DNA from 4 places in the Endozoicomonas lisbonensis genome. Region 4 is predicted to be linked to each of the others. Evidence: predicted binding sites of a transcription regulator. Region 4 holds the regulator's gene; each other region holds the start of a gene.
What was found. The regulator sigma-54, encoded in region 4, starts transcription at its own class of promoters, with help from an activator protein. The targets are predictions, from matches to a motif close to TGGCACNNNNNTTGCTNT.
Positions count from the first base shown of each region.

Region 1: nirB (nitrite reductase large subunit NirB) is a predicted target of sigma-54. The motif match lies at 3,386-3,403, and genes of this name have one in related genera.
Region 2: V5J35_RS18560 (RtcB family protein) is a predicted target of sigma-54. The motif match lies at 3,485-3,502, and genes of this name have one in related genera.
Region 3: glnA (glutamate--ammonia ligase) is a predicted target of sigma-54. The motif match lies at 1,787-1,804, and genes of this name have one in related genera.

Region 1 is NZ_JBEWTB010000002.1:506,541-513,932, forward strand. It holds gene V5J35_RS03315 (NAD(P)/FAD-dependent oxidoreductase) at 1-437, opposite strand, end outside; gene nirD (nitrite reductase small subunit NirD) at 439-783, opposite strand; gene nirB (nitrite reductase large subunit NirB) at 811-3,348, opposite strand; gene putP (sodium/proline symporter PutP) at 3,544-5,070, opposite strand; gene hutI (imidazolonepropionase) at 5,502-6,788, shown strand; gene hutG (formimidoylglutamase) at 6,804-7,392, shown strand, end outside.
Region 2 is NZ_JBEWTB010000002.1:3,906,709-3,914,100, forward strand. It holds gene V5J35_RS18545 (cyclic-phosphate processing receiver domain-containing protein) at 1-1,510, opposite strand, end outside; gene V5J35_RS18550 (hypothetical protein) at 1,541-1,792, opposite strand; gene V5J35_RS18555 (DUF551 domain-containing protein) at 1,858-2,175, opposite strand; gene V5J35_RS18560 (RtcB family protein) at 2,206-3,399, opposite strand; gene V5J35_RS18565 (RNA repair transcriptional activator RtcR family protein) at 3,685-4,215, shown strand; gene V5J35_RS18570 (sigma 54-interacting transcriptional regulator) at 4,167-5,264, shown strand; gene V5J35_RS18575 (hypothetical protein) at 5,316-5,462, opposite strand; gene V5J35_RS18580 (hypothetical protein) at 5,993-6,196, opposite strand; gene V5J35_RS18585 (helix-turn-helix transcriptional regulator) at 6,226-6,774, opposite strand; gene V5J35_RS18590 (hypothetical protein) at 6,749-7,189, opposite strand; gene V5J35_RS18595 (hypothetical protein) at 7,254-7,392, opposite strand, start outside.
Region 3 is NZ_JBEWTB010000002.1:1,958,128-1,965,519, forward strand. It holds gene V5J35_RS09795 (hypothetical protein) at 310-1,488, shown strand; gene glnA (glutamate--ammonia ligase) at 1,949-3,352, shown strand; gene V5J35_RS09805 (DUF4124 domain-containing protein) at 3,548-4,084, shown strand; gene V5J35_RS09810 (retention module-containing protein) at 4,390-7,392, shown strand, end outside.
Region 4 is NZ_JBEWTB010000002.1:1,558,760-1,566,151, forward strand. It holds gene V5J35_RS07950 (KpsF/GutQ family sugar-phosphate isomerase) at 236-1,213, shown strand; gene V5J35_RS07955 (KdsC family phosphatase) at 1,210-1,737, shown strand; gene lptC (LPS export ABC transporter periplasmic protein LptC) at 1,813-2,400, shown strand; gene lptA (lipopolysaccharide transport periplasmic protein LptA) at 2,381-2,983, shown strand; gene lptB (LPS export ABC transporter ATP-binding protein) at 2,988-3,713, shown strand; gene V5J35_RS07975 (RNA polymerase factor sigma-54) at 3,911-5,392, shown strand; gene hpf (ribosome hibernation-promoting factor, HPF/YfiA family) at 5,599-5,904, shown strand; gene ptsN (PTS IIA-like nitrogen regulatory protein PtsN) at 6,004-6,456, shown strand; gene V5J35_RS07990 (hypothetical protein) at 6,483-6,764, opposite strand; gene rapZ (RNase adapter RapZ) at 6,946-7,392, shown strand, end outside.

The DNA of each region.
Region 1 (7,392 bases), 1.1 Mb from region 4:
CTGGCGTCTGGCTGCCTGCTGGCTTCCAGCATAGTGTCAACATCTTCGAGCTGCCGGAAAAACAGGATACCTTTCAGGTCTGAGCCGTTAACGGGAATAGAGACTGACAGGGAGCCGGTTGCCAGAATCAACTTATCGTAGGAGTGTCGTGTGCCGTCAGCGGTTTCAACCTGCTTCAGCTCCCTGTCAATGTCTGTCACCCTGTAACCACTGCCGGACAGAAGACTGATGCCGTGTTCCTGATACCAGCCTTCGGAGTGCAGCTCTATCGCCTCCCGCCCGATACTGCCTGCCAACAGTCTGGACAACTGGATACGGTTATATCCCGGATTGGATTCTTCTGACAGCACGACTATTTCATGGTCATGCCCCCCCTCTGCCAGATGCTCCAGCAGACGAACGGAGCCCATACCATTGCCAACCACCACCAGCTTCATATCATGCCACCCAATCAATGGCTGGCATCATAACCATCACCCGACCATCAACCACTTCAACGGGATAAGATTCCAGACAAACGCTTTCATCCTCAAGGCAAATGCCGGTCTCAAGATCAAAATGCTGTTTATAAACAGGCGACGCGACCACAATACGCCCCTCCAAATCGCCGGTAATTCCCCGGGATATCACATTGCAGCCACTAAATGGATCAAGGTTGCTGACAGCAAACATCTGACCATTCACCAGAAACAGCGCAACCTGACGATTATCGACCAGAGCACACGCCCCCAGTCCGTCTCTGATCTCATGAACTGAACAGACTTTTTTCCATACATTACTCATCACACTCTCCTTATCGCTATTCCCTTATCACTGGTTTCCTATAAGTCTGACCTTTTCAACCTGAGTAGCAGGCCGAATCTGCTCACGCTCCCTGACAAAAACGACATGACTGTCAGGCTGATCACTGTTCATAAAATGACTGAAACGTTTGAGTTTTTCGGAATCATCCAGTGTCGTTTTCCATTCACACTGGTAAGTGCCGATCAGGTGCGCCATCTCATTTTCAAGCTCTTCTGCAATTCCAAGGCTGTCGTCGATAATGACTTCCCTGAGGTAATCAAGGCCACCTTCCAGATTGCCGAGCCAGACCGAAGTTCTCTGCAGACGATCTGCGGTTCGGATATAAAACATCAGGAAGCGATCGATGTACTGTATCAGGGTGCTGTCGTCCAGGCCGGTGGCAAACAGATCGGCATGCCTTGGTTTCATGCCCCCATTACCTGCAACATAGAGGTTCCAGCCCTGTTCCGTTGCAATGACACCAACATCCTTGCTCTGAGCCTCGGCACATTCGCGGGTACAACCGGAAACCGCCATTTTTATTTTATGTGGAGACCGGACTCCGCGATAACGGTTCTCCACCCGGATTGCCATCCCAACACTGTCCAGCACACCATAACGACACCAGGTACTGCCGACACAGGACTTAACCGTTCGCAGAGATTTGCCATAGGCATGACCGGTCTCAAAACCAGCATCGACCAGCCGTTTCCAGATAGCGGGTAGTTGATGCAGCTGAGCACCAAACAGATCAATACGCTGCCCGCCAGTGATTTTGGTGTAGAGGTTAAAGTCCCGCCCTACTTCACCAATCACCAGCAGTTTTTCCGGTGTAATCTCCCCACCGGGAATCCTTGGCACCACGGAATAAGTGCCATCTTTCTGCATATTGCCGAGGAAATAATCGTTCGTATCCTGCAGAGGCGCATGTTCGTCCCGAAGAATATAATCGTTCCAGCAGGAGGCAATAATTGACCCAACTGTTGGCTTGCAGATATCACAACCGAGCCCGGTTCCATGTTTTTCAATCACCTCTGCAAAGGTTTTTAACTGCCCCACCCGCACCAGGTGATAAAGCTCCTGCCGGGAATAAGGAATGTGCTCACACAAATCCTTCTTAACTTCGACCCCCAGCTGCAACAACTCATGATCCAGCACCTGTTTCACCAGCTGTGCGCAACCACCACAGCCGGTACCCGCCGACGTTTCTGCCTTGAGAGTAGCCAGATCCTGACACCCTGCTGTAATGGCCTCCACCAGTTCGCCTTTACTGACATTGAAACAGGAACAGATCTGGGCAGACTCCGGCAGTACCGCCACCCCGACACCTGCTGAAGACTGACCCTCAACCGGGGGCAGGATCAGCTCTGCCGGATTATCTGGAGGACGTATGTCATTCAATACCATCTGCAGAAGTGTGCCGTACTCCTGAGCGTCTCCCACCAGTACCGCGCCCAGAACCTTTTTCTTGTTACCCGATACCACCAGCTTTTTATAAACTTCTTTCTCTTCATCAATAAACCGGTAACTCAGTGCGCCAGGCGTCCGGGCATGAGCATCGCCAATACTTGCGACCTCCACCCCCATCAACTTCAGTCGGGTGCTCATATCGGCTCCCTGAAACAGAGCCATCCCGTCGTGCAACAGTTGGTCAACAACCACCTGTCCCATTTGATACCCCGGTGCGACCAGACCATAAATCCGGTTATTCCAGAGCGCACACTCACCAATGGCAAAGATGCGCGAATCGGATGTACGGCACTCGTTGTTAATTACAATGCCGCCTCTTTCACCGATGTTCAGACCGCACTGCCTTGCCAGTTCATCCCTGGGGCGAATGCCCGCTGAAAAAAGAATCAGGTCAGTGTTCAGGTGTTCGCCATCGGCAAACTGCATCTGGTGTACGGCCTTATCACCCTCAACAATCTGCCGGGTGTTTTTGCCGGTATGAACCGTTACTCCCAGCGCTTCAATCTTGTGCTGCAGCATGGCACCACCGCCCTCATCCACCTGCGCAGCCATAAGCCCTGATGCAAATTCGACGACATGTGTTTCCAGACTCAGGTCTTTTAATGCTTTAGCGGCTTCAAGACCCAGCAAACCACCACCGACCACCGTACCGGACCGGCAGGATTCAGCGGCAGACTTTATGGCATCAAGATCATCAATGGTTCGATAAACAAAGCAGTTAGGTCTGTCATGCCCACTGACAGGAGGAACAAACGGATAAGAACCGGTAGCCAGCACCAAATGATCATAAGGCTGCTCAACTCCGCCGCTGGTCATCACTTTTCCAGATGCGCGATCAATGACTTCTACCCGGTCATTCAGAATCAGCCTGAGCCCCGGTTGCTGATAAAAGCCATCAGACACCATGGACAGCTCTTCAGCAGAACGTCCGGAAAAGTACTCTGATAAATGAACTCTGTCGTATGCAGGCCGACTCTCTTCACCAAAGACAATGACTTCAAACTGATTCAGACCACCGGCTTCAACCAGCTGTTCCAGAAAGCGATGGCCGACCATGCCATTGCCGACAACCACCAGCGTTTCCTTGTTACTCATTACCCATGTTTCCCACATCTTTTTGTTTACAGGGAACTGTGCAAGGTGTGTGCCAGACAGGTTTAGTCCGGAAGATTATTGGGGAAAAGAAGAAAAAATACGCCGCTTAGGCTGGCGAGCGCACAAAAAAAGTGCAATTAAACCGGGCAAGGCACTGAATTAACTCCCTGCGCCGCTGAATTGCAATTCTTACTGTCAGGAAACCGAAGGTTCCTCATCATCATAATGTGAAAGCTGTTCGACCCGGCCATTAACTTTATCAAACAGGGTTTCCATGGTTTTCGATGGCCTTCTGCCCAGGTAGCTGAACACCATCACAGCCAGAGTTGCAGCAATAATTCCCGGGATAATTTCATAGAGGTCATACCAGCCACCCTGCTGCTGCTTCCACCACACGACGGTCAGGCCACCAGCCACAATACCCGCTAATGCCCCTATGCCGTTCATCCGTCGCCAATACAGCGACAGTATCAGCACCGGACCAAAGGCTGCACCAAAGCCTGCCCAGGCGTAGGACACCATACCCAGCACCGAATGGTCAGGATTAAGCGCCAGCCAGGTGGCAATCACAGCAATCCCCACCACGGCGATACGTCCAACCAGAAGCACTTCTTCCTGAGGGGCGTTGCGGCGGAAAATATCCCGGTAAAAGTCTTCTGCAAAAGCCGTTGAACAAACCAGTAACTGCGAGTCCGCAGTACTCATGATGGCAGCCAGAATAGCGGCCAGAAGAATACCGGCAATCACCGGATGGAACAGTGTATTCACCATCAACATAAAAATTGCTTCGGGGTCATCAAGGCTAATCCCAGTTCTCTGTGTGTAAACCGCACCCGCGAGGCCTACCAGCAAAGCACCCAACATGCAGATGCCCGTCCAGCTCACGGCTATTCTGCGAGCCAGCACCAGCTGTCCTTCAGACTGAATCGCTTTAAAGCGAGCCATGATGTGGGGCTGGCCAAAATACCCAAGTCCCCAGCCTAACAGGGATAACACCGTTATCACGGACAACGTTTCGCCTTCGACAGTGGTTAACACACTTAACAGTTCGGGGTTGATCCGCTGCAACTCCTGAAAAACCGTATCAGCCCCGCCACTGGCTTCAAGGGCAGCAACCGGTACCACCAGCAGGGCGGCAGCCATTAATAGTCCCTGAATTAAATCCGTCCAGCAGACAGCCAGAAAACCACCATACAGCGTGTAGGAAATCACGCTGACCATGCCAATAATGACTGCCCAGTGATAATCAATGCCAAACACCGATTCAAACAGTTTGCCGCCGGCCACCAGGCCAGAGCTGGTATAAAAAAGGAAGAAGATCAAAATAAAAATCGCCGAGACAGGTTGCAACAATCCTTTTCTGTCTTCAAAACGATTGGCAAGAAACTCAGGTAACGTTAAAGCGTCATCAGCCAGAGCGCTGTAGGTTCTCAGACGGCGCGACACAATCAACCAGTTCAGCCAGGTGCCTCCCAGTAAACCGGCCGCCAGCCAGAACGCCTCAAGGCCAGCTGCAAAGGCGTAACCAGGCAGTCCCAGCAGTAACCAGCCACTCATATCAGACGCCCCGGCACTTAACGCCGCTGACCATGGCCCAAGGGAACGCCCGCCAAGAAAATAATCGGAAGAACTCAGAGTCCGACGCCAGGCAAACAGGCCGACAAGCAGCATCAATCCAAAGTAAACCAGGAAGGTTAACAGAATCAGGTTATTATCAGTCATCGTCGTTACCGGATTAAGTGATTAGAACGACTGCTTTTCTAAAACGGCTTATCTAAATAAAGTTAGTCCACTTCTCTGTATTTCGTCATATTTGTTCAGTTTTTAATAACTGTATGAATTAAAAGGCTCTCTTAAAAAACAGTGTCAGCTCATTAATTTCGACCATGCTCCCGACAATACAGTTGACTACTTTCCCTTAGCAGGTCAGAAAGGACAGGCAGAGTGGCTTTTATTGCAATGCTTCACCATGAAGCAGCTATCCTTATTGTCCGACGATAAATTGCCCGACGATAAATTGCCCGACGCAAAATTGCCCAGCGCCAGACAAGTACTTGTCAGTTGGCCTGAAACTCTTTATATCTTTAAAGACAAGGTTAACCAATGCTACCGCAGTCACCGTGTACAACCGGCGCTGCTTACGGATTCAATTTATGCCCGAGCATCAGCATCTTATGCCCAAACCCCAGATGATCAGCCTCAAAGACTGTAGCCGGGTATGGATTAACGTAAACCTGGCAACGTTTGACCCGGCCCTGTCAGATGCCTACGGCGTTCAGACAAAATGCGCTCTCGGTGTTCAGGATGGTCGCATCGCCTGCATTGAGCCAATGTCGTCTGTCACCGCAACTTCACTGCCCTATGATGTCATCGACGGCCATAATGGCTGGTTGACTCCGGGGTTAATTGACTGCCACACCCACCTGGTCTTCGGCGGTAACCGGGCCAACGAATTTGAACAGAGGCAGCAGGGCAAGTCCTATCAGGAAATCGCCAGAAAAGGCGGAGGAATTCTGTCCACCGTCAGGGCAACCCGGGTTCGCTCCAGAGAACAGCTGATTAAATCTGCTCTGCCCAGACTTGAGGCACTGATCAAGGAAGGGGTAACAACGGTTGAAATCAAATCGGGTTATGGGCTGAACCTTCCCGATGAAATCAAAATGCTGGAAGTCGCCCGGGAACTGGGTAGAAGGGTTCCCATCCGGGTTAAAACCACTCTGCTGGCTGCCCACGCCCTGCCCCCAGAGTACGCCGGAAGAGCCGATGACTACATCGATCTGGTGTGCAATGAAATCATTCCCACGGTGGCTGAACAAGGTCTGGCAGACGCTGTCGACGTATTCTGTGAAACCATTGGCTTCAACCTGAAACAGTGCGAACGGGTGTTTCACACCGCACTTGACCACAACCTTGCTATCAAGGGTCATACCGAGCAGCTCTCATTGACCCATGCCAGCTCTCTGGCCGCTTCAATGGGCGCCCTGTCCTGTGATCATCTGGAATATCTGGATGAAACCGGTGCTGTGGATCTGGCTCAGTCAGGGACTGTCGCTGTTCTGCTGCCCGGTGCTTTTTACTACCTGAAACAGAGCAGAAAGCCTCCCATCGAACTGCTTCGCCGCTTCAAAGTGCCTATGGCGGTTGCCACCGATATTAACCCCGGCAGCTCGCCCCTGGCTTCAATCCGGCTGATGATGAACATGAGCTGTATTCTGTTTCAACTGAGCGCAGCCGAAGCCATTGCCGGAACAACCCGGGAAGCTGCCCGGGCGCTGGGTATCATTGATAACTTCGGCACTATTGAAGTGGGCAAAATCGCAGACCTTTGCTTATGGGATACTAACCACCCCAACGAATTGCCATACGAGCTGGGTCACTCACCGTTACAACAGCGCATCCTTGGTGGAGACATTGCTCATGGGGATAGCTTATGGACATAGTTATGGACATAGTTTATGAGTGCTGAGTCGGCTAAACCTGGACTGGCCCGCCCTGATCCCAAAGCGTATCAGGAAAAACTGCCCGACATGTCCCTGTGGCATGGCAGAATTGATGAAGAAACTGTTCCGGAATGGGCTCTGCGCTGGCATCAGAAGGTTAACAATTATTCAGGCCAGTCAGCATTACCCGGTGTTACCCTTGCAGGTTTTGCTTCCGACGAAGGCGTACGCAGAAACAAGGGACGCCCCGGAGCGGCTTCAGGCCCGGATACTCTGCGCAGAGCTTTGGCAGGACAACCATGGAACCGTGACCAGCCAGTATACGACAGCAGCACGATCATTTGCCGGGGTGGCAACCTGGAAGCCGCACAGCAGGCCTTTGCCCTTCACATCTCAAAACTGCTGGATAACCAGCAGTTACCAATTGGATTGGGAGGTGGTCATGAAATCGCCTGGGCCAGCTACCAGGGGCTTATTCATCACTTGCATCCTGAACAGAAGCCCAACGTTGGCATTATCAATTTTGACGCACACTTTGATTTGCGAAAACCCGATCAGGCAGGTGCCAGCTCCGGCACCCCGTTCTGGCAGATAGCGGATTATG
Region 2 (7,392 bases), 2.3 Mb from region 4:
TTTTTTCTTGTAGCTCCGCCGTCAATGATGGATTAAAAGTTAAACTACTGCTAGATCCTTTATTGTAAAATATGTCTTCTTGCTGTTCTTTGCTCAGCAAGGGGTTCTTTTCTGCACACCTTACGACCTCATAAAAATCGTCATTTAACAAGCAGTTAAAAACATCTCCCTTTAGTGAAGGGTTTTCTGCCAAGCTAATTCGTACATCATCAACCGAGTCTTTGCACAATACCTCTTGCACAGATTCAGCGAGACGAGTGTTTTTTGCCAATTCCATACGTACTGTGATGGAAGAATCCTGTAGCAATGTTTTCTGCATACTGTCATCAATGCTACTGTTTGAAGCAAGAAGCGCACGAACACCAACAATATCACTTGTCAAAAACTTTGTTTTTAACTCTGGAATCAAGCTGGTGTTACTTGCCAATGCTCCAAGGGTTTTATGATGTTTTAGTTGAGCTATTTTTAATTGGCTGGCACTACTTAATGCAGGGTTAGCTGCAAGAGTCGATAACACAATAAAGTGATTGTCCTCTATCAACTGGCAAGCCGTAGCTTCTGTAATATCCTTATCACTTGCTAGCCGTAGGCGAATTGCAGCCCGTCGATCCGATGCCAGACTATCCTGTAGGGATTGAATATTTGTTTTCTTATAATCAGACAATTTACCCAAAATAGTCTGAATTTCACTTTCTCTAGAACTGTTTTCAGAGATTACTTCTATTTCAGGTGGGTAAAAATCGCGTTGTTTAATAGCACTTTCCATCCATAACAACACAGCTGTGCAGTCATTGCTTTTGCACACAAAATCCATCTGTACGTTAACGACCAAACCTGCCTTTAAAAACTCAATGGCTTCCTCTGCATCACAGCATTTTGTCCAACCGGCTGGTGCACTACGACTGTCTCCAAGATACAGTTTCACTCTGTAATCACTGGAGCTTAACCGGTTGTCAGTATTTGGAAGCAGCTGACAGTGTAATTCATAGCTCACATCAACATACTTAAACTCATATCCGTCAAGTTCCCATACGTCTCCCATGTCTTTGACCATTACCCGTTCATTCAAATCCTTATAGGATTCCGGTGCTTCATCTTTATAAAGAGAGTCCAGAGTCAAAACACTTTCCAGCGCTTTGATCTCCCAAGCGTTGTCATCATGATAATCAAATTCAACTCCAGGACCAGACACCCAGTCCATTGAGTCAAAGTAGAATTCAACTTCCGCGTGGATGTAATCACCCAGATCAAATTTTTCAGTTAATAAATCCAGTTCAAGAATGACATCACCGCAGTCAACATCTATGGAAAAAGCACCTGCCCTAATCACTTTCCCACAGATAAGATGAACAGCTCCCTGTTTTCTTATGATGCATTTCTCAGTGTAATCATTAAGTATTATCGATATAACACCTGTATAAACAGGAAAACTTTTGACATCACCCACCTTGAAGTGGTCATGGTATTGTTCATACAAACCAAAACTATCGACTGCAATAACTATGTTCATGCTTTTACTCCTTGCATTAAACCAGGCTGATTAAGATGCCCACTCATACACAACACCAGAACAGTTCCATTTCACATTTTTTTTGATCATCTCTTTTTCTTTATTACTGGTCACTATGATTTTTTCAGGCTTACAGTCTCTAACATTCATTATTTGTTCGAATTGACTAAATGCATGTGTTTCAGCTTCGGTCAGTCTTTTTCGAGAAATGACATCAAATGACCTTAATGTAAGCTCATTAAAGGCTAAACCAATAAAAAGAATTAATGCTATATCCTTCAACTTTATTACTCCGTCGTTTAAGGTAGAGGGCGGTCATCAGCCAACTATACAAGGCTTACTTTGCTTCAAACACTGTTTTGATTAGAATCATTTTCCACAAAAATAGCTTCTAAGAAATCATGATCATCACTATCTATGAAACCTTTAATCGTAGATCGTTTATGCTCAAGCGCTACGCTGCACTCTTTATGAGTGGTTAGATGGTTCACATCCGGTATTGGCATCCAACCAACAACATTAACGCCTTCTGGCACATACCACTCTACCCCTGTAGCGTAAGCATCCGCAATGCCGCCGCACCCACGACCAGGCCAACTTCCTACGTAAAGAACAATCACAACCTCCATGCTTTCCGGCATCTTCTCTTTGCAATCAATCCACATCGTTTTTGATCATCATTTTATTGGGCTTTTTCAGCCCTTAATATTCACAATCTGCCGCAACGTATGCACCACTTCCACAAGATCATCCTGAAGTGCCATCACTTTATCGATGTTCTTGTAAGCCCCCGGAATTTCATCCAGAACGCCTTTGTCTTTGCGGCACTCTATGCCTTGCGTCTGGTCTTCCAGATCCCTCACTGAGAAAGCTTTTTTAGCAGCAGTACGGGACATAGTTCGTCCGGCACCATGAGCGCAGCTGCAGAAGGATTCCGGATTACCCTTGCCACGAATGATGTAGGATTTCGCTCCCATCGACCCGGGGATAATACCCAGCTCCTGACTTCTGGCACGAATAGCCCCTTTACGGGTAACCCAAACCTGATTTCCGTCGTGCAACTCTTGCTCAACAAAATTATGGTGGCAGTTAATGGCTTCTTCAGTGACAGTAAAAGGCTTCAGTCCTGATCTCAGCGCGATCAGTACCGCATTCATCATATGCTCACGGTTACGCATGGCGTAGTCCTGCGCCCAAACCACCGCCTGCACATAATCGTCAAAGTATTCGGAACCTTCTTTCAGGTAACCAAGATCACGATCCGGCAGGTGGACCTGTTGCCGTTCCATATCCTTTCGGGGGAGCTGTATAAAGTACTGACCGATCCGGTTGCCAATACCACGGCTACCAGAATGCAGCATCACCCATACGTCGTTGTTTTCATCCAGACACAGCTCAATAAAATGATTACCCGCACCCAGTGTTCCCAGCTGGCAGGCAAACTTGTCGGCTCTCATGTTGCGAACAATATCAGGATGCTTGTGCAGAATGTGTCGCAGCCCGGTCACTACAGGTGAATTTTCTGCAATTTGCGCCTCTTTATGAGTTCCGCCAGTTCCAAGTGGGATGCGCTGCTCAATGCTGGTACGAACGGCATGCAAGTTATCAGGCAAGTCACTGGCTTTTAATGACAGTCGAACGGCATTCATGCCGCAGCCAATATCTACGCCTACGGCGGCAGGTATAATGGCATCAGTCGTGGCAATCACGGAGCCAATAGTCGCTCCTTTGCCAAGATGAATATCTGGCATACCTGTAACATGCTTGTAGATAAAGGGCAGGCTTGCCACCTTTCTCATCTGCTCCAGAGTCTGTGCATCCACTTCGTCTGTCCAGATTTTTACGGGCTTACCCTGTTTGGTGGCTTTGAGCTGTGTAATGACTGGCATATTGGTACTCCTTCAAATCATTCATTTCATCGGTTGCAGGCTGTGTGATGGTTTCAAAGCCCTCTATCGCAATGACATTGAATAGTTATCAAAGTTCGTGCCAACAATTATATTTTTATCAAAAACCCTTATAACTACCTGTTTATAAAGAACTTTGGCGTTAATCATAAGTTTTGTATTTTTTACCGATTAAACTTACTATCCTTTTAAAATATCTCATCAGATAAATAGTTATTTAATAAGATAGGGACTAATTTGAGATTGAAGGACAAGAGAAAAAGGGTAGTGATCAGCATCCTTGGCACGACAAAAGATGTCAAAGGTGGAAAAAAGGCAACACGCTGGACACACTGGCGACCCACCGTCAGCGTAGTGATGCACGAGGCATTTCCCGTTGATCGAATGGAGCTAATCTATCACCCTCAGCATCTGGCCAAAGCCCTGATAGTGGCAGAATACATCCGAATCGCTTCTCCCGATACAGAAGTGGCACTGATCGAGGCCGTTTGGGAAAACCCTTGGGATTTTGCAGAAATCTATCATTGGTTTTACGAATTTGCCCGGCACTATCCAGTCAACACCGATGAAGAATCCTATTATCTGAACATCACCACCGGCACTCATGTCAGCCAGATTTGTATGTTCCTGATGAGTGAGGCGCACTTGCTGCCAGCACAAATACTCCAGGTGTCGCCCGTCACCCAGAGCGGTGACAAAGCAAAAGGCAGCCTCCACAGTATCGATCTGGACCTTGCCCGCTACGAGTCATGGCAAAGCGCTACTTTGAAGAATCCAGTTCTGGTCAGGATTTTCTGAAGTCCGGCATCCAAACCCGAAACAATCACTTCAACCAGATGATTGCCGAGATCGAACGGGTTGCCCTGCGTTCAAAAGACCCGATTCTGTTGCAAGGCCCTACGGGTGCCGGTAAAACCCAGCTTGCCCGTCGCATCTACGAACTAAAGTCCATGCGAAAAGAGATAAAAGGCAGCTTTGTTCCCGTCAACTGCGCCACGTTGAAAGGTGCCGGAGCGATGTCGGCGCTATTTGGTCATTACAAAGGCGCGTACACCGGCGCGGTTAATCATCGGGAAGGTTATCTCCGACATGCTGACAAAGGCATTCTATTTCTGGATGAAATTGGAGAACTGGGGCTTGATGAACAAGCAATGCTGCTACACGCACTGGAAGAGAAAAGCTTTTATCCACTGGGCAGTGATAAAGCCGTTAGCAGTGACTTTCAACTGCTGGCAGGCACGAACCGCAACTTACGACAGGCGGTTCAGGAAGGTCGCTTTCGGGAAGACTTGTTATCCCGTATCGATATCTGGTGCTGGCGTTTACCTGCTTTGAAAGAGCGGCTTGAAGACATGGAAGCCAATATCGATTTTGAACTGCACCAGCACACCCGCAGCACCAACAAACAGGTACGTTTCAACAAAGCCGCCCGGGAACGCTACCTGAACTTCGCCACAACCCCTGATGCGCTCTGGTCATCCAACTTCCGTGACCTGAACGCCAGCATTAACCGCATGGTGACTCTGAGTGAGTTTGGGCGTATTGATGAAGCTAATGTAGTGTCAGAAACGGAAAGGCTGTCCTCACGCTGGCATCAAAAAGAACAGAACCCTGAGGTTGAGTTAAGCGATTATCTTGACGAAGAAACCCTTGTCAGCATTGACCATTTTGACAAACTTCAACTGATGAGTATCATCAATGTATGCCAGCAGAGTCGTACACTGGCGGAAGCAGGCAGAAAGCTGTTTGATGTGAGTCGTAGCCAGAAAGCCAGCGTGAACGATTCACATCGGCTCAGGACGTATTTGAAAAAATTCGGGTTGGATTTTAAGTCCTTGACAACTTGATACACTATGCCTTGTGAGTCACTGCATGCTCATGAGGCTTATGACGTGCTATCAGACACCAAGCAGTCCTCTGGTCAACTGGACGCTCATTGCTATGAAAACGGCAGCCCCCATCACATAAGCCGAAGCAACAAGGTAGTTGTTAAAAGCAGTCGCATTACGCAATTTTTGCTCGGATTTTTCCAGCATATCATCCATCGTTAAAATCCTAACTTTAGCAAGTTGATATTCTGGTCAGCATTACTGCCACTGTTACAGCTACAGCTGTTATTGAAACAGAGAAATACATAGCTGATTTGGCATAGTTTTTAAATTTTATTGATCGGTCAAGGTAGTCTATTTTATTTGCCATACTTCAAATTCTATAAATTAACAGGCTTCAAATCAGAAAAGCAAAGAGGCGAATGCTTTTAAAAAGGCTGATACTTCCGCAAATATCACACCAGTGTAAGGCAGGGTTAAAAACATCAGGCACAAACTGGTGGATAACCTTCTGATCTTAATGGACGACAGGGTCAACAGAACAAAGAAGATTGAAGAAAACCACACGAACCCTGTTTTTAAATCGGGTGATAATATTATTGTGATTGACGCCAGCAATATGCCCAGCATAGAAGCGAATTGCAGCTTATCCCGATACTTCTTCCTGATTTCCCTGTCAGCATCTATAAGCTCCTCACAGTCTTCCAGAAAGCAGGACGTGAATGCTGTTCTCTTGAATATTGATTTCATGAAAAAGTCATTATGATCATTGTGAATAGATAGAGCATTCCGCCGGATGTCATCAATCGAATGAGCTGTTTTGATAACAAAATATCTCTGTTGGTTCGTTTTATCTCCTGATTGACCAAGTAACTATGACTCTCTCTGAGGCGGTCACACTCACAGCTGAACTGCTCTGCATCAAGTTCAGAATTAATTTTTTCAGTCATTCACTTTTCCAGAATTTTTGCCAGCAGAATCAAGCTGGCTTATAAACAATATCTTTGACCCGGTCGCCAAACGTTCCCAGCCACCACTCCAGCTGTGCGGACCGGACAACCGTTGCCGTTATCTCATAAAAGTCATCGCATTCTGTATGTTGCTGATCTTCTGATAACCGGGTTTCCAAAATATGCAGACCGGCACTTTTTTGTATCGAGAAGGTCAGCCTGACTTTTTCACCTCGTCCAAAGGTGAATCGACCATCGGCACTGAACTGCTTCAAATCAAACTCTTCCGGTCTGTCAAAGGTGAGTGTGGATGATTCTGCACTCTGAATGCGATGCAATGCCAGAACCCGATCATCTTCATACCCTTTAAAGCGACAAACCACATACAGCCTTGGTCCCTGCTGAGCCAACCCTAATGGCATGACGGTGGCATCCCGAATACTCCCGGCTGCATTTTTATATGTCAGATGAAGCCAGTAGTTGCCATACAGAGCTTTACTGACCTGATCAAAAACACCTTCCTGCAATTCAGGTGGTAACAGTGGCTGGGTTTCAGGGGCAACAATCACCTTGGACACACCACTCTACGTCTTGCTGGGGATCCGATGTTTGGCTGATATTCCGGTTGGCCTCTTCGAAGAAACCTGCCATCGACCCCATTAAACTACTGGGCAACAGGTTTTTCAGATACTCTTCAGCCATCCTCAGAATCAGCGACTCCTGAATACTTAACCCGTTGGCGGTAAAGCCCTTGGCATTTTTACTCCAGCGATAACCATAAGGCTTGCTGCGATCATCCAGATCAATATTGAAATGGCTGCTTTCCACCAGTGTTTTCAGATGCCGCTGAATTGTGTGGATATCTCTTGAAAAACCGGCATCACAGAGCTGCTGTTGCAACTCCTGAGCAGTGATTGACCAGTTTTTGGGTATCCTTTTCAACAGCTCAAGGATCAGGATGGTGGTATCCAGGGCAGAAGATCGTTTGGACATTAAGGCAGCAGCAAAGTCATCGTTAAAACGCTGTAAACGACAAACTTCGCACACTACTTAAACATTACTCTATTTTAGCGCGCTTACCGGCTTCCAGAATAGGAATATTGGCTTCAGTCGGCACATAGATAATTTGCTGAATGTTGCCTTCCTTCAACGCTTCGGCAAAAGCCCCCATAAACTCCTGCAACCGATATTCCGGA
Region 3 (7,392 bases), 400 kb from region 4:
GGCTTTTTTCTGCTGGATGACTTTGGTGGTTAATTAAACCGGCTAAGTCCTACGACAGGTGTTTAAGAAATGCCGAAAGCTGTAATGGCTTTCAGCATTTTTGTATCGGTTATTTTTGAAAGGGCTACAGATACCATAAAAAAATCAGGCTAAAACGCCATTGATACCCTACATTATTCTCTGTTTCACCGTCGGTGTACCCATTTTTGAATACAACAACACAATGGCTGTTCTGAATCAGGCACATGACGGGGGAAACGGATTTTAAAACAATGCTCAGTCAATTTAGCTATGGCATTCGAGGGGATAATGCTTTCGATAAAAAAGCAAACCGTACAGGTTATTGCACTTCTTGTCGCTATTTTATTTTGTATGGCAGAAGCACACAGCCAGGGAAAAGGGAAAAACACAAAAGACAGTGAAAAGATGCCCCTGCTTCGCCAGGAGATGACTGTTGAGGAGGCTCCGGCTTCTTACAACGCATTTCGCAGAATAGAGAATCCGCGACGCTACAGACTGACCTTTACTATTCGTGCCTCAGACGATTTGAGGGATACCCGGGAAATACCCCGCACCGTCATCATTGCGCTCCCGGGAAACCTTCAGCCGCCGGTATTCAACAGGCAGCCCCAGCCTGCTCAGCTGACCGCTATGACCCCATTTGGAATGGCAGGTTCATTCGACAACATGGGCGAAGGCACTTCCTGGATGGGCGCAAGTACTTCGTCGGGCTGCACAGGAACAGGCACAACACTAGACGATGCGGTTGAGCAATATCGCCTGAACAACCTGCAACTGGGAATTTCTGAGTTAGTACCAACGTTTTATAATTATTCCGATGTGCCAGCCATCGAACTCAGGCACATAGAAGACATAAGCAGTTTACTACGTTTGCTAAGGGGTATCGGGTCAACAGCGTTCAGGCTTACTGACCAAAGAGATTATCTTCAGAATCTGGCGGAGACCTGTCAGCACTGCGATCGCTATGGTAGCGAGGGGGTGACATTTGTCGGAATCAACGGATGTATCCTACTGGGAGCATGTGCTTTTGATGCATGGCTGTGTCAGCTTTCCAAAGTCAAGATTCTGACAAAACTGATAGCTGGTCTTTCTCCATTTGGTCTGTCTTGTTGCGGGTGCTGGTACACAATGAATCTCCTGGACGGAACACTGGCTTCCCGTACTGTCACAATCAGTCTGACCGAACGGCTTTCTTCTGAGGATGACTCGCTTGAAAGCAACTTGTCACCTGAAACCATTGAGCTGTTACGAAACAGCCTGTCAGCTTTTCATCGCAGAGACCAGTGGCCTTTTATTCGCTCACTGGACTCGTCGTTATCTGATGAAGGCCAGACCAGAAGGACTTCAATACACGTTGAGGTGCTGGCTCCGGAGACATATACTAGGTCCTCCGATATTCTCAACTATCTGGGGCTGACCAACATGGGCAATGAGGAAATCTCCTTTTCTGTATTGGGGCGGGACTAAAATGCCCCCGGGAGACTCCGTTAATTTCGCTCACTGCACTCATCACTGTCTGATGATGGCGTAGAAGTATCTTCATACAATTTGAGGTGCTGGTTCTGGAGATAAAATGCTTTTCGCCACTATGTGGCTGTTTTGCACCAATAGGATTCAGGCAATCCTCTTATACATCAAAGTAGTGCATCAAATTAGTGCATAAAAATGTCTGTCATGTTTACTTTTAGTGCAACATTTCAGGATTTCAGTAGAAAATCCTTCAACACTGCCGCACAAGAGGGCATGAAACAGTGTTTTGAAAAGCTGGCACGCTGTTTGCTTTTCCAAATGCAGATCAGTCACACCTGTGGCCAACCATTGAGCCAGGCGGAAGATCATTCAATCGACTCAACCCTATTGGCGTTGAAGATCAGAGCCAAAAGCGATGCTCTCAGTTTTGAGCTAAGTCCTCTGGAGGAAATAATAAATGTCCAAGACCCTGAACCTGATCAAGGATCATGACGTTAAATGGATTGACCTGCGTTTCACCGATACCAAGGGTAAGGAACAGCACGTTTCCATGCCAATCAGTGAAGTAGATGGCGATTTCTTCGAACTGGGTAAAATGTTCGACGGCTCCTCTATCGCAGGTTGGAAAGGCATCAACGAATCCGACATGATCCTGATGCCAGATGACAGCAGCTCTGTAATCGACCCGTTCACCGACGAAACTACCCTGAACATCCGTTGCGACATCATTGAGCCTGCCACCATGCAGGGCTATGAGCGTGACCCTCGCTCCGTTGCCAAGCGCGCGGAAGAGTACCTGAAGTCCACCGGTATCGCAGACACTGCATTCTTCGGCCCGGAACCAGAGTTCTTCGTATTTGATGACGTTAAGTGGAAAGTTGATATTTCCGGCGCATCCTACGAAATCAACTCTGAAGAAGCCCACTGGTCCAGCAACGCTACCTTTGCTGACGGCAACACTGGCCACCGCCCAAAGGTTAAAGGCGGCTACTTCCCGGTTCCTCCGGTAGACTCTCTGCACGACCTGCGTGCCAAGATGTGTCAGGCAATGGAAGACCAGGGCCTGGAAGTTGAAGTACACCACCACGAAGTGGGTACTGCCGGTCAGTGTGAAATCGGCGTTAAGTTCAACACTCTGGTGAAAAAGGCTGACGAAGTTCAGATCCTGAAGTACGCAGTACACAACGTTGCTCACGCTTACGGCAAAACCGCTACCTTCATGCCTAAGCCTCTGGTCGGTGACAACGGTAGCGGCATGCACGTTCACATGTCCCTGAGCAAGGACGGTGACAACCAGTTTGCTGGTGACGGCTATGCGGGACTGAGCGAAACCGCCCTGTACTACATCGGTGGTGTCATCAAACACGCTAAAGCGATCAACGCTTTTGCCAACGCCTCCACCAACTCTTACAAGCGTCTGATTCCAGGCTTCGAAGCACCGGTTATGCTGGCTTACTCTGCCCGTAACCGTTCTGCTTCCATCCGTATCCCTTACGTGAACAGCCCTAAAGCCCGTCGTGTAGAAGTTCGCTTCCCTGATCCGACCGCTAACCCATACCTGTGCTTCGCAGCACTGCTGATGGCTGGCCTGGACGGCGTAAAGAACAAGATCCACCCTGGCGATGCTGCGGATAAGGACCTGTACGACCTGCCAGCTGAAGAAGCTAAGGAAATTCCAGTCGTTGCTGAAAGCTTCGAAGAAGCCCTGGCAGCCCTGGACGCTGACCGTGAATTCCTGACCGCAGGCGGCGTATTCACCGACGACATGATCGACGCTTATATTGAGCTGAAGAAGGAAGAGTGCCTGGCTATCAGCCAGACAACTCACCCTGCAGAGTTTGACCTGTACTACTCTGTTTGATTGCCCGTACAGATAAGGCAGAGAGTTCTGCCTTATCAAAACACTGATTTTCAGTGTGCTTTCCAAACCCTGAAATGGCTGATCGTGGTATTTACCCGGTTAGCTATTTTCTTTTCTGACTACTTAATTCCGACTATTCAACGGCCCTTCAGAGCAGTAATCTATTCCTATACCGCTATCCACTGGTAGACTTCAATGAGAATAAAAACTCTGTCACTGCTCCTGATATTGATGACTGCGTCATTCAATGCCAGTACGCAGATTTACAAATCCATTGATAAACATGGCAATGCTGTGTTCACCGACAAGCCTTCCACTACCCGTCCCAGTGAACCCGTTACGCTTGAACCCATCACCAGCCTGCCAGCTCCAGCCAATACTCCTTCCCCCGGCTTCTCTGCTCCTGAGCCAGCAGAACAACAGGACAAACCTGGTTACAGCGTTTTTTCAATCAGCAGTCCGGCTAATGATTCAACCGTTCGGGATAATGGCAACTTCACGATAACAGTCAGTGTCCAGCCCAATCTGGCCAGAGGACACCGAGTACGTTTTTTTATTAACGGTCAGGCAGTGGCAGGTCCACAAAGAGCGCTTAGCCATAAGGTCGAAAATATAAACCGGGGAACACACCAGATCAGGGTAGAGGTGGTTAGTCATTCAGGAAAAGTGATTCGGACAGCCGAAAACACCGTACACGTCCAGCGTGCTATTTTCAGGCCTCCTGCCCCCTGAGTAACGGGTTATATTGGCCGGAAAACAAGATACCAATCTGATAAATCACTCATTCAGCAACCAGATTAAGCATTTTGCCTTCTGACAATGATCGCCATATTAATGTCCTGATTAATTAAAAATCACACAGAATATTCTGCCCACGAAAGTTTTCCACCTTAAACCGCCACTAACTCAGACATAGCTATGCTAGATGTTAATAAACGTTTGATGCAATGGCATAAAAGAGAGTTGTTATCAATATTTCATAAGAGAATTAAATACAACTCTCTTAGACTTTAAAGCTATGAATGAGCATAAGGATCATGAATTCAAGTTCAGAAAACTCTACACCTTTGGTTGGTGAAGTCGTCGCCGTGACAGGCAAAGTTGTTGTTTTAAAACCAGATGGTTCCAGAAAAATACTTGAAGAAGGCTCAAAGGTTTACCTCCATGATCGCATTCTGACAGATGGTGGAGGTTCTGCTGAAATAAAAACGATGACCAATCAGGCGCTGGTTCTTAGCAATAATCAGCAACTGGTTCTTGTGGATGGCATATTATCTCACGTTGATAGTAATCCTGAAGAAGATCTTCGGTCGGACGAAGACATTCAGTCTGAAATTGCCGACGGAAAAGACCCAGCCTCAATCACAACAGCCAGTTCTGCCGGTGAAAAAGAAGCATCTGATGAAGGGAGTTCAAGGGTAGGTGTCATCAAGCGGGTTGCGCTTGATATGCCGATCATTGAGAACCTGGGGCATCATAAAAATAAAGCCAGTGTTGATCCAAGCCATATTGATCGGGATGAATCGAGTACACTGAGCGAAGAAAAATCAATTAATCCGGAAGAAGAAAGCGAGCAGGAAAAAAGTGAGTTAATACCGATTTCTTACAAGCCTGTTATCTTAAGCTCTGAATTTTCAAGCAATGATGACAACTCTATCCTTAAAGGCCAGCTTTCCGTTACCGATCAGAATGTTGGCGAATTGCTGACATATTCTTTGATCTCTTCTCCAGTTTCCGGCTATTTAAACCTGAAAGAAGATGGCTCATTTGAGTTTGACCCCCGATTCGATTTCAAAGACCTTGGTGAAGGAGAAAGTCGTACGGCCACCTTTGTATTCGAGGTTTATGATACGCAAAATAATAAAAGTCAGGCCTCTATAGATTTAGTCATTCAAGGCTCTAATGACGCACCAGAATTTTCTGACCCAGTCACCCTTTCCACCAGCCAGAATGACGGCATCGTTACTCTTAACCTGCTGAAACACGCTACGGATAAAGATATTAACGACCAGTTATCCATAACAGACTTAAAGCTGGTATCTGGCACAAACTCAGGAGTCAGCTTCGAAAATAACATCCTGACTATAGATACGAATGCCTACAGATACCTGGGAGAGCAAGAGTCCGAAACCATCACTTATGAATACCAGGTCACTGATTCTCAGGGAGCTTTTACCTATCAAACCGCAACTGTATCAATCACTGGAACTAATGATCTTCCCGAAATCGAAGCTGACATCGCTGTAACAACCGACGAAAACGCTTCCCTGTTGAATGTTGATTTACTGGAAGGGGTTTCAGACATTGATGTTAACGACACAATAGATGTCGTTAACTTCCAAACTCAGGAAGGCAACTCAGTTGGTGTTACTACGGCTGCTGATGGCAAAAGCCTGACAATCTCCCCCTCAAGTTACGAACATCTGGCAGAAGGCGAAACCGAAGAACTCAAATTCAGATACGATATCCAGAACAAGAACGGCGATTTTATCAGCCAGAGCGCATCCGTGATCATTCAGGGGATTAATGATCCGTCAAATATATCGGTTAATGACAATCTTTCTTATATAGAAAACGACGCTCACATTCCAATAGACCGAAGTCTGACCCTGACAGATGTAGACTCATCAACCATTCATTCGGCAACCATCAAGATCAGCGGAAGTTACAACCCGGCTGAGGACCAGCTGGGTTTTCTGGATCAGAACGGTATCACTGGACACTGGAATGCAGTGTCTGGAACGCTGGATTTAACGGGTCAGGCTACCACTGCCCAGTATCAGGAAGCGTTAAGAGCTGTCACCTATAGCAACGGTTCTGATGCGCCTGATACCACAGACAGGATTATCAGCTTTAAAGTCAATGATGGCTATCATGACAGTAGTGTCGCCACTGCTACCATCACCATTACAGCCGTAAACGATGCACCAACTGCATCAGACAAGACGCTTACCCTTGACGAAGATACCAGCTACACCTTTACTGCTGCAGATTTCAGCTTCAGTGATATTGACGGCGACAACCTCTCCAGTATTACCATTAAAACGCTGCCAGCTGCCGGTTCACTAACACTCAACGGTTCTGCGGTTACCGCTAACCAGGTGATTACCGCTGGAGATACTCCCAACCTGGTCTTTACTCCGGCGGCTAATGCCAACGGGGCGAATTATGCCAATATTGGCTTTACCGTCAGCGATGGCAGCCTGAACAGTGGCACACAAACCCTGACCATGGATGTAACAGCTGTTAATGACGCTCCAACAGCCGCAGACAACACGCTCACGGTGGCCGAAGATGGCAGCCATACCTTCAGTGCTTCCGAGTTCGGATTCAGTGACATCGACAGTGGTGACACCCTTTCCAGCGTTACCATTAAAACGCTACCAGCCGCCGGTTCGTTAACACTGAATGGTTCTTCGGTGACTGCTAATCAGGTGATTGCCGCCGCAGATATTCCCAACCTGGTCTTTGCCCCGGCGGCTAATGCCAACGGGGCGAATTATGCCAATATTGGCTTTACCGTCAGCGATGGCAGCCTGAGCAGTGGCACACAAACCCTGACCATGGATGTAACAGCCGTTAACGATGCCCCAACGGCTTCTGACAACACGCTCACTGTTACAGAGGATGGCAGCCACACCTTTAGCGCCTCTGAGTTCGGGTTCAGTGACATTGACAGTGGTGACACCCTTTCCAGCGTTACCATTAAAACGCTACCAGCCGCCGGTTCGTTAACACTGAATGGTTCTTCAGTGACTGCTAATCAGGTGATTGCCGCCGCAGATATTCCCAACCTGGTCTTTGCCCCGGCGGCTAATGCCAACGGGGCGAATTATGCCAATATTGGCTTTACCGTCAGCGATGGCAGCCTGAACAGTGGCACACAAACCCTGACCATGGATGTAACAGCTGTTAATGACGCTCCAACAGCCGCAGACAACACACTCAGGATGGCTGAAGATAGCAGCCACACCTTCAGTGCTTCCGAGTTCGGGTTCAGTGACATCGACAGTGGTGACACCCTTTCCAGCGTCACCATT
Region 4 (7,392 bases):
ACTAGTACATCGTTTCATTACGTTTGACTTGTAGATTGGGACGAGCGCAGCGACTCCCAACATGGAAGCTCAATGCCGTTCACCGTGTTGGATGTCGCGTTCCGCTCGACCCAACCTACGTGACTTTGTGGCAGCTCTGGGGTAACTCCGGGGTAAATAGCATCGGTCTATCCCTTAACGCGTAACCGTTTTACAATAGGGCGTTCCGCAGCCACTTTTAAGACAGTTATTCACTATGACCAACAATGACGAGCAGTTCATTGCCATCGGAAGACGCACCATATCCATGGAACTGGAGGCCGTTCAGAAACTTCTGGACCGGGTAGACAGCGATTTTGCCCGGGCCTGTCAGGTTATGCTGGCCTGCAGCGGGCGCATCATTGTGGTGGGTATGGGCAAGTCTGGTCACATTGCTCGCAAAATCGCCGCCACCCTGGCCAGCACCGGCACTCCTTCTTTCTTCGTACACCCTGGTGAAGCCAGTCATGGTGACATGGGCATGATAACGTCTGAAGATGTGGTTCTGGCCCTGTCCAACTCCGGCGAAACCAGTGAGGTGGTTACTCTTCTGCCTCTGTTGAAACGGATGGGAACACCACTGGTCAGCATGACCGGTAACCCGGATTCCTCTCTGGCCCGTGCCGCTGACGCACACGTGAATGCCGGTGTCGACAAAGAAGCCTGCCCGCTGGACCTGGCTCCAACCTCCAGTACCACTACCGCACTGGTGATGGGCGACGCACTGGCGATAGCCCTGCTGGAAGCCCGGGGTTTCACCGCTGAAGACTTTGCTTTCTCGCACCCGGGCGGCTCCCTGGGCAAACGTCTGCTGCTGAAGGTCAAAGACGTTATGCACAGCGGCAGACGCATTCCGGAAGTGACTCAGGGGACCAAGATCAGTGAAGCTCTGCTGGAAATGACCCACAAAGGGCTTGGCATGACCTCCATTGTGAACGAAGACCGTAAAGTAGTAGGCATCTTCACCGACGGCGACCTGCGCCGCGCCCTGGATAAAGGTGTGAACCTGCGCCTGACGGACATTGATGATGTTATGACCAGTCACTGCAAAACCATCTCACCCGATATCCTCGCTGCCGAAGCCCTGAAGATCATGGACGACCGCAAAATCAACGCCCTGATCTGTGTCGATGCCAACGATCAGCCCGTTGGCGCCATAAACATGCACGATTTACTGAAAGCAGGTGTTGTATGATCGATTCTTCCCTGAAGCCTTCTGCTGCCAAAGTACGTCTGGCAGTCTTTGATGTTGATGGCGTACTGACCGACGGCAAGCTGTTTTTTGGCGAACAGGGTGAAGCTCTGAAATGCTTTCATACACTGGACGGCCACGGCCTGAAAATGCTGCAACAGGCAGGTATCAAAACAGCCATCATTACCGGACGACGTTCGACGTTTGTAGAAAAGCGTGCGAGTGACCTGGGGGTCGATTTTCTGTATCAGGGTCGTGAGGATAAAATCAATGCCCTGAATGAACTGCTGGAAACCGAGCACTATAGCATGGATGAAATTGCGTATCTGGGCGATGACCTGCCAGACCTGCCCGTTATCCGCCGTGTCGGTTTTGGCTGCGTAGTGATCAATGCGCACCCATTTGTCCGTCAACATGCACAGGCAGTGACCGATAACCATGGAGGTCTGGGCGCTGCAAGGGAATTCTGTGACTTTATCCTTGATGCCCAGGGTAAGCTGGAGCCGATGCTGGCAGAATACCTTTAATAATCGTTAACTTATTGTAATTCGGGGCCAGCCCATGAGTGGCTGGCTTCTTTATCAACAGGAACCAAACACCTGATGCCTATAACCAGCTCTTACAAAAGCTATCTGTTAGTTGCCTGTGTGCTGATGACCATGGTTGGCATAGGCTACTGGTCGTACGACGGTGGTTTGCATGTTACAGGACAGAACCGTCAGCCTGAAATACAGGAAAACGCAGACTACTATCTAGTAGACGCCACCATTACCCAGTTCAATGAAACGGGAACGCTGGAATACGAGCTGACTTCCAACGCCATTACTCACTATCCGCATAATGACACCACCCTGCTCAAAACGCCCCATCTGCGCAGCTACAGCGACCCACAGAAACCCATGATAGCCGATGCCCTGAACGGCAAACTGCTGCCCGGAGACCAGGATATTGAACTCTGGGACGACGTAGTCATGATCCAGACCGACACCAGCAATGGCAGTCAGGTACGTATGGACACCGATTTTATCACCATATACTCTGAGCAAAGTCTTGCTGTAACAGACCGTCCGGTCCTGATTACTAACGACACTGGTCGTACCAGAGCCATCGGTATGGAAGCGTTCTACAAGGACAGTCTGGTTAAACTCAAATCAAGGGTACGAGGATTCCATGAACCTAAACAGCCTTGAGCAGAATAAAAAGCTTGAGCCGAACAAAAAGCTTAAGCGGAATAAAAAGCCTGAACGTAATGCAAAAAAAACTATACGTTCAATTTTAGGTATCTTCCTGCTACTGCCCACCCTGGCCATGGCGCTGCCATCGGATCGGGAAATGCCCATCGAAATCGAGTCCGACTCGGCAGATATTGATAACAAAAAAGGTGTTTCAGTCTACCGGGGCGATGTCGTAATGACCCAGGGCAGCACCCGAATCACCGGCGATGTCGTAACGGTATACACCGAAAACCAGGAAGTGCGGAAGATTGTTGCCGAGGGCATTAACAAACGTGCCTACTACGAAGAAGAACAGCCCGATGCCCAGGGAACGTTGCAGGCATGGGGACATACTATTGACTACAAAGTGCTGGATGAAAAAATCCATCTGATCCGTCAGGCCCAGCTCGTAAAGAAAGGTGACTCGTTCAAGGGTGAACGCATCGATTACGACCTGAAGCAGCAAAAAGTCAACGCCAAAGGTCTGGACAACAGTCAGGGCGAAGGACGAGTACAGATGGTCATTCAGCCCAGACCCGAGCAACAGGAAAAGAAATAACCTGATGGTTACGCTAAAGGCAGAACACCTCAGTAAAAGCTACAAAGGCAGAAAGGTCGTTAAAGACGTCTCTCTGGCCGTCAACAGCGGCCAGATTGTGGGCCTGCTGGGACCTAACGGGGCAGGTAAAACCACCTGCTTCTACATGATTGTCGGCCTGGTAAAAGCTGATGGTGGCAAAGTCAGCATTAACAACAAAGACCTGACTCACCAGCCCATGCATGGGCGGGCAAGGGCTGGTGTTGGTTACCTGCCACAGGAAGCCTCAATATTCCGCAAGCTGTCGGTAACAGACAATATCCTTGCCATTTTGCAAACACGCAAAGACCTCAATAAACAGCAGCAGTTCGACAAGATGGAATCACTGCTGGATGAGTTCAACATAGGCCACATCCGCGACAGCGCCGGCATGAGCCTGTCGGGCGGTGAACGTCGGCGGGTGGAAATAGCCAGGGCGCTGGCTACCGACCCTGATTTTGTCCTGCTTGATGAGCCATTTGCCGGTGTTGACCCGATCTCGGTCGGAGATATCAAGGCGATTGTCAGACAACTGCAAGGCCGTGGCATTGGTGTACTGATCACCGATCACAATGTTCGTGAAACACTGGATATCTGTGAAAAGGCTTATATCGTCAGCGAAGGTGGCATCATTGCTGAAGGTGACAGCCAGACCGTTTTGAGCAACCAGAAGGTTCGTGACGTTTACCTGGGCCATCAGTTCAGTTTGTAGCCAGCCACATTCCGGGAAGAGTCTCCCTCTTCCCACGCCGGCTTCATGCCAGTTTTACTTTTCACTATTAATATTCTGTGCTTATAATCCGGTGACACGGAATGCATCTCAAAACGACAATGTGCAAACGATAATGTAATGCAGTTTTCGTCACCTGGAACACTGCATTTTCACAGTAAAAGGTACACGGTTGCCCTATGAAGCCCTCTCTACAGCTTAAAATGGGTCAGCAGTTGACGATGACACCGCAACTGCAACAAGCCATTCGCCTGTTACAGCTTTCGACACTGGACCTGCAACAGGAAATCCAGGAGGTGCTGGAATCCAACCCGATGCTGGAAAGCGAAGAGGCCATTCAGGATCAGGAGAGCCGCGACCAGGAAGCCAGTAACGCTGCTGAAGGTGAGCAACTGGTTGACCTCAATGCCCAGGAGCCACCGGCATCCTCAGAGTCTCAGGAACCCGAATGGTCAGAAAGCATCCCAAACGATCTGCCCGTCGATTCCGGCTGGGAGGAAATCTACTCCAGCATGCCGTCAGGCAGTGACGATGAGTTTGATCCGCTGAACCGCTCCCGGACCACCGAGTCTCTGCAGGAATACCTGCAATGGCAACTGAACCTGACCCCCACGACAGATACTGACAGATTGCTGGGCGAAGCGATCATCGAAGCCACGAACCCTGATGGTTATCTGACAACGTCACTGGACGATATCTACCAGAGCCTTGCCCTGGACCCGGCGCTTGCAGAACTCGATTTTGATGAGCTGAAAGTCATGCAGCGGCGTATTCAGCAGTTTGACCCGGTTGGCTGTGGCAGTGAAAACCTGAAAGAGTGCCTGTCCGTACAACTGGCTCAGCTGTCCTCACAAACCCCCTTTATTCACGAAGCCCAAAAGCTGATTGACCATCACCTGGAAGCCCTGGGCAGCCGGGATTACAGCCAGATCATGCGCCGCACCCGGATGAAAGAGCATCAGCTCAAGGATGCACTGGGCCTGATACAGAGCCTGAATCCCAAGCCCGGCTCTGAAGTGGATCAAACTGAACCGGAATACATCACACCGGATATCTCTGTTCGAAAAATTAAAGAGCGCTGGGTGGTCGAGCTGAATTCTGAGTCACTGCCTCGCCTTCGTATTAACAACAGTTATGCGTCAATGGTCCAGCGAGCCAACAGCAGCCGCGACAACCAGTTTATGAAAAACCAGCTGCAGGAAGCCCGCTGGTTTCTGAAAAACCTGCAAAGCCGTAATGAAACATTACTGAAAGTGGCTACCAAGATCGTTAACTTCCAGCAGGGCTTTCTGGAACAGGGCGACGAAGGAATGAAACCGCTGGTGCTTGCGGACATCGCTGAAGCGGTGGATATGCATGAATCAACTATTTCCCGGGTCACGACCCAGAAGTACATGCATACGCCCAGAGGCGTCTATGAGCTGAAGTATTTCTTTTCCAGCCATGTCAGCACAGACAGCGGCGGAGAGTGTTCATCCACTGCTATTCGCGCGCTGATCAAAAAGCTGGTTCAGGATGAAAATCCGAAAAAGCCGCTCAGTGACAACAAAATTGCCGGTTTACTGGGAGAACAGGGTATAAAAGTAGCCCGACGAACCATCGCCAAATATCGGGAGTCGATGCATATACCCCCTTCCAATGAACGCAAACGCCTGGTGTAAGTCACATAGAGTGCGTAACGATAAGTGCCTGAACTATAAAACTTATAGCAGGAATTATTCGGACAGAGTCTTAAGGTAAAAATCCTGTATTTTTTTGCTTCAGGACAGCACCAATGTTGTTAACGGTGATAGAATCTAAACAGACCAGTTCGAAAATCCCGGGAACTGGCCACTGTCTCCAAACGGGATCAGCAGGAGAGCGTTACATGCAAGTCAACATCAGTGGACATCATGTAGAGGTGACTCAAGCTCTGAAAGACTATGTCACTAAAAAACTCGACCGCCTGGCAGCTCACTTCGATCACATCACTAATGTACAGGTCACCTTGAGCGTAGAGAAACTACTGCATAAGGCAGAAGCGATCCTGCACATACGTGGAGCTGACATCAATGCGACCGCTGAATCCGATGACATGTACGCGGCTATTGACGATTTGTCAGATAAAATCGACCGACAGCTGGTAAAACACAAGGAAAAGACGCTCGATCGCATGCAGGGAGCCCGAGGCTGAATCCACAACCGACTGAAGGCCCCTGGCTTTCAGTCGACGTCCATTCAGTCAGCGGCTTCTTTTTTTGCACTCGCACCCTGTGAGTCTTCCAATCGTTGTATGATTATTAAAAACATTCTAACCCCCGAACGCACCCTCCATGGTGTGCAAGGGGTCAGCAAAAAGAAAATCCTGGAAACTATTGCGGAACAGATCAGCGAACATGTTCCCGCTATCAATGCCAAGGACCTGTTCAACAACCTCATCAACAGAGAACGACTGGGTACCACCGGACTGGGCAACGGCATTGCACTGCCTCACTGCCGCTCCAAAGCCTGCCCGGAGCCAACCGGCCTGTTCATTCGCCTGTCAGAGCCCGTCGATTTTGACGCGGTGGACCGGGAGCCTGTTGACCTGATTTTCGCTTTGATCGTCCCTGAAGAAAGCACTCAGGAACATCTGGATATCCTGAAAGCCCTGGCCCAGCGCTTCACCGATGATTACCTGCTCAGTCAGATCCGGTCAGCTAACTCTTCGGAAAACCTGTATCAGATACTGACAGCACCGGTCTGACGGTCTGTTTGGTTCAACCAGGCGGTTTAACCGGGAAAGGTGCAATCTACACGAACAGCCCAGCGAAAACTGTTCAGCCTCAGAACAACAGCTGACTGGTCAAAAATGACATTTGCGGTGTCAATGATCCGGTTTCGTTTATCGTAGAGATTGCACTGAGCTTCAACATCCCCATACAGCTTATGTTCTTCGGAAGCATTGAGCGTTATGAGCTGAGTACCCGCAAACGTCCGGCTGGATTCTATTTCAAGTGCCTGGGCAGAAGCGGACAGAAGAGTGAAGAGAAAAACGGCGGCTGACTTTGTCATTATTGTACTTCCTACGTATTTTCCGAATCTATACTATCTGATCTCACTCTGCATGAAAAGGCTGCCGGTATTACCTATCCTTGAAATAAAGAAACAGGTTTTAATCTCGTTGAGTTCCTCTATTATTCAACCATTAAAACCTGTTATCCGTTAATAAAAAGCTCCGCAAAAAGGGAACCCCATGAAACTCGTTATCATCAGCGGCCGTTCAGGTTCAGGAAAAAGTGCAGCACTCCATGCCCTTGAGGATCAGGGGTACTATTGTGTCGACAACCTGCCAGCCACCATGCTCAGCCAGCTACCGGAACAGCTTAGCGAAGGAGCCAACGAGCCACCCAGAATGGCAGTCAGCATCGATGTTCGTAATGTTCCCGGAGCCCTGGAGCATTTTCCAAGACTGTTGAAAAAACTCAGACACCAGGGAATCGACTGCCAGGTGCTGTTTCTGGACGCTGACAGCAGTTGCCTGATGAAGCGTTACAGCTCAACCCGCCGCAAGCATCCTCTGACGAATGACAAGGTATCACTGATCGAAGCCATAGACCTGGAAACCAGCCTGCTGGGACCCGTGGCGGCACAGGCTGATATTCGCATCGACACATCGCCACTGTCCGTGCATGAAATTCAT